DNA from 2 places in the Terrabacter sp. 2YAF2 genome. Region 1 is predicted to be linked to the other one. Evidence: predicted binding sites of a transcription regulator. Region 1 holds the regulator's gene; the other holds the start of a gene.
What was found. Region 1 encodes HspR, which represses chaperone genes until heat shock. Its sites were predicted from a motif close to AAGTTGAGTCNNNNNGACTCAACTT; they were not measured.

Region 1 (8,643 bases):
GTGACCGGCGAGGGCCGCTGGGACGAGCAGTCCCTGACCGGCAAGGTGACCGGTCACGTCCTCGAGAACGTGGCGGCAACCAAGGCGCTGGGGTTGGTCGTGGCCGGCGACCTGGCCGCCCCCCTGCCTCCTGGGGTGGACGGCTGGTCGCTAGTCCGGTCAGCCGGCGGACTGGAGGCTGCCCGACGCGACGCCGTCCGGTGGCTTGAGCTCGTCGCCGAGCAGGCCGCAGAGTCGGTCCGGGAAATGTTTGTCGAGGTGGAACAAACGCCATAGGTCCGAAGTTGAGTCTGGTGAGCGCAAGATTTGCGAGTCCTGTTTTGACAATCACGCCAGGACCGGAGCAAATTGAGCGAGGACCTGGTTTCACCAGACCACCAGCAACAGACGATCTCCACCTAGATCTCCCAAGGAGTCACCCATGGCACGTGCGGTCGGAATTGACCTCGGAACCACCAACTCGGCCGTCTCCGTCCTCGAGGGCGGCGAGCCGAGCATCATTGCGAACGCCGAGGGCGGGCGCACGACGCCCTCCGTCGTCGCCTTCTCCAAGAACGGGGAGGTGCTCGTCGGTGAGGTCGCCAAGCGCCAGGCCGTCACCAACGTCGACCGGACCATCCGCTCGGTCAAGCGCCACATGGGCACGGGCTGGAAGTCGGCCGAGATCGACGGCAAGACCTACAACGCCCAGGAGATCAGCGCGCGCATCCTGCAGAAGCTCAAGCGCGACGCCGAGTCCTACCTCGGTGAGACCGTCACCGACGCCGTCATCACCGTGCCCGCCTACTTCGACGACGCCGAGCGCCAGGCCACGAAGGAGGCCGGTGAGATCGCGGGCCTCAACGTCCTGCGCATCGTCAACGAGCCCACCGCGGCCGCGCTGGCCTACGGCCTCGACAAGGGCAAGGAGGACGAGCTCATCCTCGTCTTCGACCTCGGTGGCGGCACGTTCGACGTGTCCCTCCTGGAGGTCGGCAAGGATGCCGAGGACGGCTTCGCCACGATCCAGGTGCGTGCCACCAACGGCGACAACCACCTCGGCGGCGACGACTGGGACGACGTCATCGTCCAGCACCTCATCACCCAGGTGAAGAACAAGACGGGCCAGGACCTGTCCAAGGACAAGATCGCGATGCAGCGCCTGCGTGACGAGGCCGAGCGCGCCAAGAAGGAGCTCTCCACCGCGACGAGCACCAACATCTCGGCGCAGTACATCTCGATGACGCCCGAAGGCCCGATCCACCTCGACGAGAACCTCAGCCGCGCGCAGTTCGAGCAGATGACCAAGTCGCTCCTCGACCGCACCAAGGCGCCGTTCCACAAGGTCATCGAGGATGCCGGCATCAAGGTCGCCGACATCGACCACGTCGTGCTCGTCGGCGGCTCCACCCGCATGCCGGCCGTCAGCAGCCTCGTCAAGGAGATGACCGGCGGCAAGGAGCCCAACAAGGGCGTCAACCCCGACGAGGTCGTCGCCATGGGCGCGAGCCTGCAGGCCGGTGTCCTCAAGGGTGAGCGCAAGGACGTCCTGCTCATCGACGTCACGCCGCTCTCGCTCGGCATCGAGACCAAGGGTGGCCTGTTCACCAAGCTCATCGAGCGCAACACCGCGATCCCGACGAAGCGCTCGGAGATCTTCAGCACCGCCGACGACAACCAGCCGTCGGTCCTCATCCAGGTCTTCCAGGGTGAGCGCGAGATCGCCCAGCACAACAAGTCGCTCGGCACCTTCGAGCTGACCGGCATCGCCCCCGCCCCGCGTGGCGTTCCCAAGATCGAGGTCACCTTCGACATCGACGCCAACGGCATCGTCAACGTCTCCGCCAAGGACCAGGGCACCGGCAAGGAGCAGAAGATGACGATCACCGGCGGCTCGGCCCTGTCCAAGGAAGAGATCGACCGCATGGTCAAGGACGCCGAGGCCCACGCCGAGGAGGACCACAAGCGTCGCGAAGAGGCCGAGGTCAAGAACCAGGCCGAGCAGCTCGTCTTCTCGACCGAGACCTTCCTCAAGGAGTCGGGCGACAAGGTCCCGGCCGACGTCAAGACGCCGGTCGAGGAGTCGCTCGCCGACCTCAAGGCGGCCATCGCCGAGGGGTCCGAGGCCAGCGCCGACGACATCAAGGCCAAGGTCGAGAACCTCAACACGAAGTCCCAGGCGATGGGCCAGGCGGTGTACGCCTCCGAGCAGGCTTCCGCCAACGCCGCGGGTTCCGCTGGGGCGCAGGACGGTTCGCCCGCCAGCGAGTCCGCCGGCGCGTCCCACGCTGACGAGGACGTCGTCGACGCCGAGGTCGTCGACGACGACGAGGCCAAGGACGCCAAGTGACCGACTCCGGGGTCCACGGCACGTCCGGCGAGCAGCCCGACGTGACCGCCACGGGCGCGGAGGGTGCCGGCGACCACGCCGCCGGCACCCCGCCCCGGGGCGGTAACGCCCCGGACGAGCGCCACCACACCTACTACGAGGGCGGCCCGGGCGCCTCGTCCGAGCCGGGTGGTGAGGACGAGTTCGACCACGCCGCAGGCGAGTCCGGCCACGCCACCGAGTCATCCGAGGCCACCGAGCCCAGCGACTCCGGTGAGTCGGAGGGACTCGCCCTCGCCGAGGAGGACACCATGGCAGCGACGCTGCTCGCCGACCTGCAGCGACTGCAGGCCGAGTACGTCAACTACAAGAAGCGCGTCGACCGCGACCGTGAGGTCATCCGCCACACCGCGGTCGGCAGCGTCGTCGAGTCGCTGCTGCCGGTGCTGGACGACATCCACATGGCCCGCCAGGCCGGTGACCTCGCCTCCGGGCCGTTCGCGTCCATCGCCGAGAAGCTCGAGGCCACGCTCGGCCGCTACGGCGTCGAGCGCCTGGGCGAGGCGGGGCAGGAGTTCGACCCCAACGTGCACGAGGCCCTCATGCACGTCGAGGCGGAGCTCCCCGAGGGTGCGACGGGAACGACCGTCGTGCAGGTGCTCCAGCCGGGCTACCGCATCGGCGACCGACTCGTTCGGGCCGCGCGGGTGTCGGTGGCCGACCCTGCCTGAGACGTCCGCCGCCGGGCTGCCTGCGCAGCCCGGCGGCATACCCGATGATGGGAGCAGCGTGAGAGTCACCGTGAAGGAGGAGGTGCGCCATGGCTAGTCAGGACTGGTTCGAGAAGGACTTCTACGCGATCCTCGGCGTGCCCCAGGACGCCGACGCCGCGACGATCAAGAAGACCTACCGCAAGGTCGCCCGCACCATGCACCCCGACCACAACGTCGGGGACCCCAAGGCCGAGGAGCGCTTCAAGGAGGTCGGGGAGGCGTATGCCGTCCTCAGCGACCCCGAGAAGCGCCGCGAGTACGACGCGATCCGTGCCATGTCGCACGGCGGGGCGCGCTTCACGGCAGGCGGTCCGGGCGGTCCTGGCGCAGGTTTCGAGGACATCTTCTCCGCGTTCGGCGGTCCCGGCGGTCCGGGAGGGCCCGGCGGAGAACGGGTCCGGTTCAACACCGGTGGCGGTGCGCAGCCCAACCTCGAGGACATCCTCGGCCAGATGTTCGGGGGCGGCGCTCCCGGTGCGGGCTACGGCGGCTACGGCGCGCCCGCAGGCCCCCGACCCGGGGCCGACGTCCAGGCGAGCACGCGCATCGGCTTCCGCGACGCGGTCGAGGGCTCCACGGTCGCGCTCAGCTCGCCCGACCTCGGGCGCATCAACGCCCGCATCCCTCCCGGGGTCAAGGACGGTCAGCGGATCCGTCTGCGCGGCAAGGGCCGTCAGGGCGATCCCGGTGCTGCGCCCGGCGACCTCATCCTCACCGTGGCGGTCGACAAGCACCCCGTCTTCGGCCGGGAGGGGGACAACCTCACCCTGGACCTCCCGGTCACGTTCGCGGAGGCCGCCCTCGGGGCGACCGTTGGCGTCCCCACGCTCGACGGCAGCACGGTCAAGGTCAAGGTCGCGCCGGGCACGCCGAGCGGCAGGGTCCTGCGGCTCAAGGGACGTGGCGTCAAGCGTGGCGACCACGTCGGTGACCTCCTCGCCAAGGTGCAGGTCGTGGTGCCCCAGCGCCTGACCGACGAAGCCCGCGACGCCGTCGAGAAGATGGCCGAGGCCGAGGTCGGCCACGACCCGAGGGCCGAACTGTTCGAGCGGGCCCGGGCCTGACGAGCGGCTGACGAGGGGCTGACGAGAGAGAAGGTGGCGACGATGGCCCGCAGAAGCGCCCGCCCCGGTGGGCACGACGACGACGCACCCGTCTTCGTCATCTCGGTGGCGGCCGAGCTGGCCGGCATGCACGCGCAGACGCTGCGGCAGTACGACCGGCTCGGCCTCGTCTCCCCGTCGCGCACCCGTGGTGGCGGGCGGCGCTACAGCACGCGCGACGTCCAGCTGCTCCGTGAGGTGCAGCGGCTGTCCCAGGAGGGAGTGTCGCTCGCCGGGATCCAGCGCATCATGGCCCTCGAGAACCACGTCGCGGCCCTCCAGTCCCGCGTCGATGAGCTCGCGTCCGAGCTGTCGGCCGCGCAGGCCGCGCTGTCGTCGGGTGCACGCGTCTTCGCGGTCGGTCCACGCGGCGAGGTGGTCACCGTGCGCCCGGGTCAGCGACCACCACGCGCCCCGTCGTCGCAGGCCCTCGTCGTGTGGCGCCCCGAGCCCTAGATTCACGCCGCTCAGGACCTGGCCCGTGTGTCAGACTGTGCACGCCTCGAGCAGACGGGGCGCGCGACGACGGAAAGCCGCCGGAGGCAGTTTCTTGATCCCACTCCCGGAGGTCGTGTGACCCCGCAGCACCCGGAGGGCGACCTTTCCGGCGCCCCCACGACGGCCGCCCAAGACGTCGGCCGGCCCACCGCCCGTCAGGGTGAGATGCTCGACCTGTTCCACCGGACCGACTGGTCGTCGACGCCGTTCGGCCCGGTCGAGAGCTGGTCATCCGACCTGACGTTCCTCCTCGACGTCTGCCTGTCCTCGCGCTTCCCCATGCTCATCTGCTGGGGGCCGGACCTGCTCATGCTCTACAACGACGGCTACCGCGCCCTGCTCGGCTCGAGCAAGCACCCTCAGGCGTGGGGCTGTCCCGTACGCGAGGTCTGGCCCGAGGTCTGGGACGTCATCGGACCCATGCTCGCGGGCGTCGCGAATGGTGGGCCGGCGACGTGGGTCGAGGACGAGCTGCTCGTCGTCGACCGCAACGGCTACCTCGAGGAGGCCTACTTCACGTGGTCCTACGGCGCCGTCCACGACGGCACCGGCGCGGTCACCGGCATCCTCAATGTCGCCACCGAGACGTCGGCCAAGGTGCTGGCCGAGCGCCGGGCCGACGTGTCCGCCCGACTTCTCGCCACCTTGGCCGACGCCGAGGATGCGGAGGACGTGCGTCGCCGCTGCCTCGACGTGCTGCGCTCCGACAACCACGACCACCTCGAGAGCGACCTCCGGTGGGCCGCGCCGGGCCACCCGGCGCCTGCCGCCGTCGACGACGAGGGTCGCACGGTCCACATCGTGCCCGTCGTGGAGCCGGGCGCCGTCGAACCCACCGCGCACCTGCTGCTGACCGAGAACCCCCGCCAGCCGTGGGACCCGACGCTCCAGGGCTACGCCGAGGTGTGCGCCTCCCACGTGGCCATGGCCTTGAGTGGCATCCGGCACCTCGAGGAGGAGCGCCGCCGGACGGAGGTCCTGACCGAGCTCGACATCGCCAAGTCGGACTTCTTCGCGAACGTCAGCCATGAGCTGCGTACGCCGCTCACGCTCATTGCCGGCCCGGTGCAGGACGCCCTCGCCGACAGCGCGCTGGACCCCGAGCAGCGCCGGCGCTTCGAGCTGATCCGCCGCAACACGGACCGTCTCGCCGGTCTCGTGGACCGCATCCTCGACCTCACGAGGGCCGAGGCCGGGGCGGTCGAGCCGCACTGGGTCGAGGCCGACATCGAGGAGCTGGTGGCCGGGATCGCCGCGAACTTCCGACCGGCCATCGAGCACTCGGGTCTGGAGTTCGAGGTCGTCTGCGACGAGCTCGACCACGACGCCTACGTCGACGTCGACATGTTCGAGCGCATCGTGCTCAACCTGCTCGCGAACGCCCTGAAGTTCACGGCGCAGGGCGGCATCTCGCTCCGGCTGACCGGGGGCGACGGCGGCTACTCGGTGGCGGTCACCGACAGCGGTATCGGCATCGCCGAGCAGGACCTAGACCTGGTCTTCGACCGGTTCCGACAGCTCGACCGCGGCGAGGAACGTCGGTCGCGCGAGGGTGCCGGCATCGGGCTCTCACTCGTGCGCCAGCTCGTCGACCTGATGGGGGGCGCCGTCTCCGTGCAGTCGACCCAGGGGGAGGGCAGCACGTTCACGGTGTCCTTCCCCTGGGGCAAGGCGGCTTCCGGAGCGGCCTTGCGCCCCTCGATCCGGCCACGGTCGGCCGAGTCCTTCATCGACGAGGCGAGCAGTTGGGTGGTCCGCGACGACGTCGCGGCCCAGATGGAGGGACTGACCACCGAGACCGGCGCGCCGACGTCCCCGGCGTCCCCGACGTCCCCGACGTCCCCGACGTCCCCGACGTCCCCGGTGGCGACGGTCGCAGAGCCCCGGCCGACGCTGCTCGTCGTCGAGGACAACCACGACATGCGCGACTACATCACGCGCCACTGCGTCGTCGACTACGACATCGTGTCGGTGCGCGACGGGGTCGAGGCGCTCGAGCACCTCCGCGCGCGGCGCCCCTCCATCGTGCTCGCCGATGTGATGATGCCGCGTCTGGACGGGCTGGGGCTCGTCCGCGAGATCCGCTCGGACCCGTCCCTGCGCGACCTCCCGGTCGTGCTGCTGTCCGCGCGGGCCGGTGTCGAGGCCAGCACGACCGGCCTGCTCGAGGGAGCCGACGACTACGTCGTCAAGCCGTTCGATCCGGTGGAGCTGCGGGCGCGTCTGGCGGCCAACCTGGTCAGGTCCCGCTCGCGCTCGCGCGACGCTGCGTGGCTCCGTGCCATCCTCGCGGCCATCCAGGAGCCCTTCGTGGTCGTCGACCGCGCGGGACGCGTGGTCCAGGTCAACGACGTCTTCACACGCACCTTCGGCTGGTCCCTGGCCGACGGGCCCCTCGTGCCTCCCTACCCGTGGTGGATCCCGGAGTCGGAGTCACCCGACGAGCACGCCCAGCACCAGCGACGCATGGGGCTGCTGCAGTCCGGGCAGCCGGTCGAGGACGACCGTTACCGCATCCTGCGGCGCGGCGGCGGCGAGGCGTGGGTCCACGTGCGGTCCGCGAGCGTGCCCGGCACGGCGGAGTACGACGGCTTCATCATCGTCGTCCTCCGCGACGAGACGCGTGAGCACGAGTCCCGGATGCGGCGCGAGCTCGCGGCCCGGATCGCGGTCGACCTCGCGACGGCCGGCGACCTCGACCAGGTCCTCGCCACCGCGGTCACGGGCTTCACCGTGCTCTTCGACGGCGCGGTGACCCTGCGCGTCTCGCCGACGAAGCACGAGGCGGTCCTGCTGTCGCCCCGCGGGCGCGTGTCGCCCGATGATCTCGACCCGGCCGTACGCCGTGGGCTCGAGTCCTCGCCCCGCGGCCACGACGTGATCGTCGGCGAGAAGCGGGAGGGCCTCCTGCTCCTGCCGACCGCCCACGAGTCCGACTGCCGGGCCTGGGTGCAGTTCGACGAGCCTCGCCTCGTCTCCAGCGACGAGCTCATCGTCGGGGACCTCCTGGCGCAGTCGCTCGGTCAGGCCGTGGACCGTGTCATCGCGCAGCGGGCCCGCACGGAGAAAGAGCGCCAGCTCGAGCAGGCCATCGAGAGCCATCGGCTCATCGGCCACGCGGTGGGCGTCCTCATCGAACGTCACCGCATCACGCCCCAGCAGGGCTTCGAGATGCTGCGGCAGGCCTCGCTCAGCCGCAACGTCAAGCTGCGCGAGCTGGCGGCGCGGGTGGTCGAGAGCGGTCAGGACCCCGACAAGGCGTGAGCCCACGGGCCACGGAGCCCGCGCGACTGACCGTCAGCCCGGTCGCATCGTGCCGGGTTTGTCGGGCGATGGGCGGGGTGCAACACTGTGCTGCCTCCAAGTTCGCGGGCCTTCCCCAGCCATGCCCTGGAGGCCCCGTGAGCGTCATGCCGCCGTCGAGCGCTGCGGACGGACACGTCGCGGATCCCGGCGTGGCCGCCCAGGTGGCGAGCGCGGCACGGCAGCTGGTGCGTGCTGCCGACCTCGAGGAGGCGCTCGCCGTGGCGGCCTCCGCGATCGGGGACGCGACCGGCGGTGAGGCGGTGCTCAGGGTCACGGCCACGCCGCACGACCTCCATGCCGGTGCCTCCGGGGTGGTGCCTCCGTCGGCGCTGTCGCCGGCGGTTCGTTCCGTCCTGACCGCGGGGTCCGATCGTGACGCGGTGCGGGGCCTGTTCCTCGAGTCGTCGGGGCACGAGGCGACCTGCCGGGCGTGGATCGGACTGGATCGGCCGCTGGCCCACCTCGCCGTCGAGCGAACGCTTGCCGAGCTGCTGCTGCACGCGCTGGCGCTGGCGGTCGACCGGATCGTCATCGTCGACCGCTTCCGCGAGAGCGAGGCGAACTTCGAACGGGCCGTTGAGAGCCACCGACTCGTCGGTCAGGCCATGGGCATCCTCATCGAGCGCCACCGGATCGTGCCGGGGGAGGCGTTCGA
Region 2 (8,643 bases), on a different contig from region 1:
GAACAGCCGCTCGACGCCGATCTGGCGCGCGTCCTCGACCAGCGTCTCGAGCAGGCGACCGCCGAGGCCGGTGCCGAGCTGGTCGGGCGCGACGGCGAGGGTGCGGATCTCGGCGAGGTCCTCCCACATGACGTGCAGGGCCCCGCAGCCGACGACCCGTCCGTCGAGGTCGGCGACCCGGAACTCCTGGAGGCTCTCGAAGTAGGTCACTGCCTCCTTGCTGACGAGCACCCGGCGCTCGGCGAGCGGGGCCACGAGGGCGCGGATGGCACGGACGTCGGCCGTGCGGGCGCGCCGGATCACGGGGGTGCCGCCGCTCACGACAGGTTCCCGTCACGGAAGTCGGCGAACAGGCGTTGGGCCTCGGCGCCGAGCACGACGATCGACTGCTGGCCGGCCCACCCGGTCGGCCCCTTGGCGACGCCGTGCCCGATCCTCGTCGGGTTGAGCCGCTCGAGGCCGGCGACATACGTGAGCACCTGCTCGGCCGACAGGTTGGTCTTGACGACCGTGCTCGCGCTCGACAGCACACCGGGGATCGCGATCGGTCCGGCCAGCCGGGCCTTGATGCCGACGGCGAGGATCAGCTCACCCTGGTGGCGTGAGCGTCCGAAGTCGCCGTCGGGCAGCGTGTGGCGCTCTCGCGCGTAGGCGAGGGCCTGGGTGCCGGTGAGGCGCTGTGGGCCGGCCTTGATGATGATGCCGGCGTGCGAGGCGTTGACCGTCTGCGGGACGGCGATCGGGATGCCGCCCTGCTCGTCGACGACCTGGGTGAAGCCGGTGAAGCCGATGACGACGTAGCCCTCGATCGGCAGCCCGGTCGCGGAGCGGACCGTATCGAGCTCGGCCTGGGGGCCGCCGAAGACCATCGCCGAGTTGATCTTGCCCTTGCCTCCCGTGGCGAGCGGAACCCACGAGTCGCGGGCAACGCCCATGACGCCGCCGCCCCCGCGCCCGTCGGACCCGACCACCTGGAGGCTGTCGGCACGGGTGTGGCTCAGGTCCTCACCCGGGCGCGCATCGGACCCGATGCCGAGCACCCACCGTGGCCCACCCTTGCCGAGACTCGGCGTCGCGACACCCAGGGAGGGCCACCAGCCGCCGACGACCTTCCACGTCGGCCCGACGGCGAGGGTCACGTCCTGGCCCGTGGTCACGACGGCGACGGGCGCGCCCATCCACGACCCCACCTTGGCGGTGGCGGTCACCGGGCCGGTGGTCGGCTTGCGGGCCTTGAGCGCCGCGGCTGCGGTGGGGGACGACGTATGCGTGAGGTCGCCTCCGGCATACACGGCCGAGACGAGCGCGGCCAGCGAAGCCGGCGCGCCGCTCACCCGAACGCCCGACGCGGTTGCGGAGGACGGGGCGGCGCTCCCTGACGTGCCCGCGGAGGCCGTGGTGGACGTGGAGGATCCCGACGGTGGCGGCGACTGCGAGGTGCAGGCCGAGAGCGCGACGGCGACGGCCGCCGTCACCAGGAGCGCACCACCGGTGGCCCGGAGGCGGACTCGGCGACCGGCCTGGCGACCGGCCCGGCGACCGGTCTGGCGACGGGGCCGCCGACCGGCGTCTGACGCGCCGGCCGGTGGGTGCACGTGGTCGTCGGGGCGGTCGTCGGAGGTCACGGGCCCACGGTAGACGACCACCTCGGACGGCGCGGGAGCCCGTCCGGGCGGGCGCTCCTGCCCGGCGTCCCGGCATACGCCCGCCCTCGAGGGGAGGGACGTCGAAGGGGCCGGGGACGTCGTGTCCCCGGCCCCTTCGGTCGGTCGAGCGGTCAGCGCTTCGTCCGGGTCAGCGCTCCGTGCCGGACAGCCCGGCGTCGGGGTAGACCTGGTCGTCGGGCACCGGCGGCCCGGCCACGATGTTGACCCCGAGCGCCTCGTCGAGGGCCGCGCCCTCGGGAAGCTCCGGCAGGTCGTCGGCCGGACGGTGCGCGGCGTCCGGGTGGGCCATGTCGGAGAAGGTGAACTTCTCCTCCTTGCCCTCGCCCTCGGTGTCGATCTTGATGTACTGACCCGACGTGAACTCGGCGAAGAGGATCTTCTCCGACAGGGCGTCCTCGATCTCGCGCTGGATGGTGCGGCGCAGCGGGCGCGCACCGAGCACGGGGTCGTAGCCCTTCTTGGCGAGCAGGTCCTTGGCCGCGGGCGTGAGCTCGATGCCCATGTCCTTGTCCTTGAGCCGCTTGTCGAGCTTGGCGATCTCGAGGTCGACGATCTGCGTGATCTCCGCGCGGTTGAGGTGCGGGAACACGATGGTGTCGTCGACGCGGTTGAGGAACTCGGGCCGGAAGTGCTGCTTGAGCTCGTCGGTGACCTTGGCCTTCATCCGCTCGTAGTCCGACAGGGTGTCAGGCCCGGCGGAGAAGCCGAGGGAGGTCTTGGAGATGTCCCTCGTGCCGAGGTTGGTCGTCATGATGATGACGGTGTTCTTGAAGTCGACCATCCGACCCTGGGAGTCGGTGAGGCGGCCGTCCTCGAGCACCTGCAGCAGCGAGTTGAAGATCTCCGGGTGGGCCTTCTCGACCTCGTCGAAGAGCACGACGGAGAACGGCTTGCGGCGCACCTTCTCGGTGAGCTGTCCGCCCTCCTCGTAGCCGACGTAGCCGGGAGGCGAGCCGAAGAGCCGGCTCACCGTGTGCTTCTCGGAGTACTCGGACATGTCGAGCTGGATCAGCGCGTCCTCGCTGCCGAAGAGGAACTCGGCGAGGGTCTTGGCGAGCTCGGTCTTACCGACACCGGTGGGGCCGGCGAAGATGAACGAGCCACCGGGACGACGGGGGTCCTTCAGGCCGGCGCGCGTGCGACGGATCGCCTGCGAGAGGGCCTTGACGGCGTCGTTCATTCCGACGATCCGCTTGTGCAGCTCGTCCTCCATGTGGAGCAGGCGGCTGCTCTCCTCCTCGGTCAGCTTGAACACCGGGATGCCGGTGCTGGCCGCGAGGACCTCGGCGATGAGCTCCTCGTCGACCTCGGCCACGATGTCCATGTCGCCCGACTTCCACTGGGCCTCACGGGCGGCCTTCTCCTGGCGCAGGCGCTTCTCGTCGTCGCGGACGCGGGCCGCGCGCTCGAAGTCCTGGCCGTCGATGGCGGACTCCTTCTCGCGCACGAGCGCGGCGATCTTCTCGTCGAACTCGCGAAGGTCCGGCGGGGCCGTCATCCGGCGGATGCGCAGTCGCGCGCCGGCCTCGTCGATGAGGTCGATCGCCTTGTCGGGCAGAAAGCGGTCGTTGACGTAGCGGTCGGCCATGTTGGCCGCCGCGACGAGCGCCGAGTCGGTGATCGTCACGCGGTGGTGGGCCTCGTAGCGGTCACGCAGCCCCTTGAGGATCTCGATCGTGTGCGGGAGCGTCGGCTCCATCACCTGGATCGGCTGGAAGCGCCTCTCGAGGGCGGAGTCCTTCTCGATGTGCTTGCGGTACTCGTCGAGCGTCGTCGCGCCGATCGTCTGCAGCTCACCACGGGCGAGCATCGGCTTGAGGATCGAGGCGGCGTCGATGGCGCCCTCGGCGGCACCCGCACCGACGAGCGTGTGGATCTCGTCGATGAAGATGATGATGTCGCCGCGGGTGCGGATCTCCTTGAGGACCTTCTTCAGCCGCTCCTCGAAGTCGCCGCGGTAGCGGCTGCCGGCCACGAGCGAGCCCAGGTCGAGGGTGTAGAGCTGCTTGTCCTTGAGCGTCTCGGGCACCTCGCCCTTGACGATGTCCTGGGCGAGGCCCTCGACGACGGCGGTCTTGCCGACGCCGGGCTCGCCGATGAGGACGGGGTTGTTCTTCGTGCGGCGGGACAGCACCTGCATGACCCGCTCGATCTCTTTCTCACGTCCGATGACCGGGTCGAGCTTGCCCTCGCGGGCAGCCTGCGTGAGGTTGCGACCGAACTGGTCGAGCACGAGGGAGCCCGCGGGCGTGCCCTCGGTCTGGCCGGGGCCGACGCCGGCGCCGGCCTTCTCGCCGCTCTGGCCACCCTGGTAGCCCGAGAGCAGCTGGATGACCTGCTGGCGGACCTTGTTGAGCTCCGCGCCGAGCTTGACGAGAACCTGGGCGGCGACGCCCTCACCCTCGCGGATCAGGCCGAGCAGGATGTGCTCGGTGCCGATGTAGCTGTGGCCGAGCTGGAGTGCCTCGCGCAACGAGTACTCGAGAACCTTCTTCGCGCGCGGCGTGAAGGGAATGTGGCCGGTCGGGGCCTGCTGCCCCTGGCCGATGATCTCCTGGACCTGGGCCCGGACCGCTTCGAGCGAGATGTCGAGCGATTCGAGGGCCTTCGCGGCGACGCCTTCGCCTTCGTGGATCAGACCCAGGAGGATGTGCTCGGTCCCGATGTAGTTGTGGTTGAGCAGGCGTGCTTCCTCCTGCGCGAGGACAACCACCCTTCGGGCCCTGTCGGTGAACCGTTCGAACATGTTCTTCTCCTGACTGATCGAGAGACATCTCGATGCTATCCGTGCCCGCTGTGGACGAGCACACCCCGACCAACGCGAGGCATGCGTGTCCTGTTCCCCATCCTGAGCGTGATCGGCTCAGGTTCCGCCTCTGTTCGCCGTGAGCGGACAGACAGCTCGTCGCCCGTCGTTCTTTTGCGTATGCCGTGACGTACCCGCCGCGCATCCGCCGCCACCGCGCGGCCCTCTCCTGCCGGCTTCTCCGCCGTGGCGGAGTTGTGGTGGTGGTGGGGCGGGTTTCGGTGGTGGTTTCTCCGCCGGGGCGGAGTTGTGGTGGTGGTGGGGCCGGTTTCGGTGGTGGTTTCTCCGCCGGGGCGGAGTTGCTGCGGTCGCGTGCCCCGTTCCCGGGCCCGGGAACGCTAGGCCGGAAGCGCGACGTCGCCCGGCCGGCTCGGGAAGTGACGCCGCCACTCGTCCGTGAGCGGCGGCACCGTCATGCCCTGTCGTGTCATGGCGCGCACGATGCGGGTGAGCGTTCGCGCCGGAGTGCGATGGATGTCCTTCGAGACCATGACCAGGCGCCTCAGCTCGCAGTCGTCGAGCTGCTCGTCCCGGTCGATGTCGTGGTGCCACTGCTCCTCGGACTCCGCATGCTGGCGGCCGTCGTACTCGATGATGAGCCGCCACTCGAGGTACGAGAGGTCATAGCGGCGCAGGAGCCTCCCGATGTCGTCGTGGACTCGGTGATCCACCTCCGGCTCGGGCAGCCCGGCGAGGACGATGAGCAGACGAAGCTTGGTCTCCATCGGCGAGTCGACGCCGGCACGCACCAGCCTTGCCGCTCGCCGGGCGAGTCTCGAGTACGGGCCGCGGTGCTTCTCGGCGAGGGCGACCAGCTCGTCGGGCGTGAAACGCTTCTTCCGCACCAGGGAGTCTCCGAGCGCCACGAGATCGACGAGCCCGAGGACGTGGCTCAGGTCCAAGAAGGTCTGGGCCGGTCCGGTGACGGGAAGGCCCATCCACCGAACGACGTGCTGCCGGGCCTTGGGTCGATGGGCGGCGATGCCGAAGCACTGGGCGCGCATCCTCGGATACGTCACGTGGACGTCTGCATGGTCCGGAACCGTGCCGCCCCACAGCTGCGCTGCCGTGTGGTGGGAGAGGTAGCTGCCCGGCTCGGCCAGCAGCAGGGCGGCCTCCGCGAGGAGCCGGTGCGTCACGGGGGTCTCGGCGCTGACGTAGACGCCGCGATACAGCGCGCGATGCGCTCGACGGAAGCGCCAGACGCTCAGCTCATCCTCTCCGCTCGTGGTGCGCAGGAAGGGACGGCCGTTGCCGGGGCTGGCCGCTGGTGTCATGCCGTCACTCTGCGCCACGAGGCATGTCCTCCGCGCCCTCCATCCACAGCCGCCGAAACCGTCGGCGCCGTTTCCCCGCCCGGGCGGAGTTGTGGCGGTCGCCAGCGCGCTCCCGGCCGGGTCTTCTCCGCCCAGGCGGAGTTGTGGTGGTCGAGCCGAGGGACCCGCGAGCGGGAGGGAAACGCGAAGCCCGCCGGCTGGCATACGCCCTTGGTCCGTCGCGGGGCCCCGGTCGCGGGCCGCTACGGCGTGGCGCAGCCGCAACCTCCTCGTCGGGGTGGGGTAGTCGCTCTCACCCTCGCGCGGTGCCACGACCTCTCGGTGGGCCCTCCGCGGCAGACCCCTTCCTCGGCGCGCTCACGCTCCGCGAGCGCTCCCGGGACGCCTGGGCCGAAGGGCCCCGCTAGGAGGTGGAGCTCCAGCCGACGGAGAGGTCCGGGCGGCCCAGCGAGCCGGGCGTCGGGGGTTCCGGCTCGGCAGGCTGGGTGTGGCTCAGCGTGTCGATCTCGGCCACGGACACGCCCTCGATGGAGCGGGCATCGTGGACGAAGGACTCGACGGCGTCGTCGTCGACCTCGGCCACGGCCACCCCGGGCAGGTCCGGGGCGGGCGCCTGGACCCTCACGGGCCCGAGGTCGCGCAGGGCGCGGACGACATGCTCTGGGTCGGACTCTCCGGACAGCGTCACAAGCACACGGGTCGCCATCCCGTCATTGTCCGACCAGCGCTCGAGGCACCACAACGCCCCGCCCCGCACACACTCCGCCCGGGCGGAGTTGTGGTGGTCGGGGTGGGTCGGATCGCTTCTTCAGGTCCGCCCGGGCGGAGTTGTGGTGGTCGGGTTGGGTCGGATCGCTTCTCCAGGTCCGCCCGGGCGGAGTTGTGGTGGTCGGGTTGGGTCGGATCGCTTCTCCAGGTCCGCCCGGGCGGAGTTGTGGTGGTCGCGACCGGGCGACCGGGTGACCGGGCGGGCCGGTCAGCGGTTAGCTGCGGCGAAGCGACGGTGCAGGTCGCGGACCTCGTCCTCGAATTGGGGAGCGGGACCGTCGACGATCGCACCCGGCACGACCTCGCGGATCGAGAGCGGCGCGACCGATGGGGCCGGCGCACCCCACGCGGACCGCCACGCGCCCAGCTGGGCCGAGCTCACGGCATACACGATGCGACCCAGCCCCACCCAGCCGTGCGCGGCCGAGCACATCGGGCAGTGCTCGCCCGAGGTATAGACGGTCGCGACGGCGCGCTCGGGGGCTGTGAGGTGGGCGCCGGCCCAGCGGGCGATGGCGAGCTCCGGGTGCTGCGTCGCGTCGAGCGCGACGACGTGGTTGTGGTCCTCGAAGAGCACCTCGCCGTTCCCGGCGACGAGCACTGACCCGAAGGGCTCGTCGCCGCGCTCGAGCGCCAGGCGCGCGAGCTCGACGGCCCGGCGGAGGTGGCCGAGGTCGGTGGCATCGATGGTCACCCGACTCTCCCCGTGACGAGGGCGAAGGTGACGAAGGCGCCGCCGTCGGCCTCGAGCATGCCCTGCACCGCCGACGTGGGCTGTCCCTTGAGCTCCATGACGGCGCGCTCCCAGAGCAGCCAGTTGGCGCACGCGTCCGCCTGGTTGCGGGCGGTGACGGTCAGGAATGCCCGGCTGAACTCCCACTGGCTGCGCAGCCACTCGGCGGTGTGCCACGCGGCCGACTCGGCTCCGACGACGCGGTCGATGTGCTCGGGGATCTCGCCGAGCTCGCGCACCTCCGTGGTGAGGGCGGGCGTCGCGACGCCGAGCTGGCCGCCGGGCTTGAGGAACGTGGCGAGGTACGGCGGGTAGTGGTCGCCGGTGCCGAAGTACTCCCACGCGTCGATGCTGACGATGGCGTCGAACGAGCCACGGCCGAAGGGGAGCGCGTGCGCGTCGACCCGCATCGGCAGGACCCGGTCCTCCACGCCCTCCTTGCGGAAGACCCCCGCGGCGGCGGTCGGGTCCACCCACAGGTCGGCGGCGATGACGTGGACGCCGTACTCCTTGGCGAGGAAGACGGACGTCGCGCCGAGACCCGAGCCGAGGTCGAGCACGCGCATGCCGGGGCGCAGGTCGAGGTCGGCGGCGAGGTCCTCGAGCAGCCACAGCGGGTGCGGGCCCATGTCGAGGTCGACGAGCCACTTGGCGTCGTACTTCGAGGACTTGGGGAAGGCGTCGCGGCTCAGGTGGTCGAGGGCAGGCATGCCCCGATCCTCCGGGACGAGCCCGGACGGCGTCGACCCGTTCCATGGGTCGAGTCGCCGGGAGAGCCGTGCGTCGTGCCGTGCGTCGCTCTGCTCGACCGGGTCAGTCGGCGCGCACGAGCCGGTCCGGGGTGAGGTCGGCGAGCGAGGTGCACCCGGAGAGCGCCAGCTGGAGGTCGAGCTCGGCGCGGAGGTTGCGCAGGACCTCGGACACGCCCACGGCCCCGGCGAGGGCGAGGCCATAGACGTGCGGCCGACCGATGCCGACGGCCGTTGCCCCCAGTGCCAGCGCGATGAAGACGTCTGCCCCGCAACGGATCCCGCTGTCGAAGATGACAGGCGCGCTCGACCCCGTCCCGCGCACCGCCTCGACGACGCCGGGTAGGGCGTCGAGCGCCGCGATCGACCGGTCGACCTGGCGACCGCCGTGGTTCGAGACGTAGACCCCGTCGACTCCGGCATCGACGGCGCGACGCGCGTCCTCGGGGTGCAGGATCCCCTTGAGCACGATGGGCAGGCTCGTCAGCGAGCGCAGCCGCGGCAGGTCGTCCCAGGTCAGGGACGGTCGGCTGAAGACGTCGAGGAACGTCTCCACTGCGGCGCGCGGCTCGGGCGCGGTGAGGTTGCGGCGCGTGCCTCCCGGGTGGTTGCGCGACATCGACAGCAGGGTGGCGACGGCGGC

Region 2: the regulator HspR is predicted to act here: its motif matches at 4,513-4,537, upstream of AB4030_RS10965 (ATP-dependent Clp protease ATP-binding subunit).

What each region holds. Positions count from the first base shown of each region.
Region 1 covers NZ_JBFRFG010000001.1:235,276-243,918, reverse strand. The annotation lists gene AB4030_RS01140 (glycerate kinase) at 1-276, shown strand, start outside; gene dnaK (molecular chaperone DnaK) at 422-2,329, shown strand; gene AB4030_RS01130 (nucleotide exchange factor GrpE) at 2,326-3,039, shown strand; gene AB4030_RS01125 (DnaJ C-terminal domain-containing protein) at 3,129-4,145, shown strand; gene AB4030_RS01120 (heat shock protein transcriptional repressor HspR) at 4,188-4,640, shown strand; gene AB4030_RS01115 (ATP-binding protein) at 4,758-7,946, shown strand; gene AB4030_RS01110 (ANTAR domain-containing protein) at 8,093-8,643, shown strand, end outside.
Region 2 covers NZ_JBFRFG010000007.1:147,381-156,023, forward strand. The annotation lists gene AB4030_RS10955 (amino-acid N-acetyltransferase) at 1-321, opposite strand, end outside; gene AB4030_RS10960 (LCP family protein) at 318-1,625, opposite strand; gene AB4030_RS10965 (ATP-dependent Clp protease ATP-binding subunit) at 1,795-4,413, opposite strand; gene AB4030_RS10970 (DUF559 domain-containing protein) at 4,812-5,750, opposite strand; gene AB4030_RS10975 (hypothetical protein) at 6,154-6,456, opposite strand; gene AB4030_RS10980 (nucleoside deaminase) at 6,727-7,212, opposite strand; gene AB4030_RS10985 (SAM-dependent methyltransferase) at 7,209-7,961, opposite strand; gene AB4030_RS10990 (lactate 2-monooxygenase) at 8,065-8,643, opposite strand, start outside.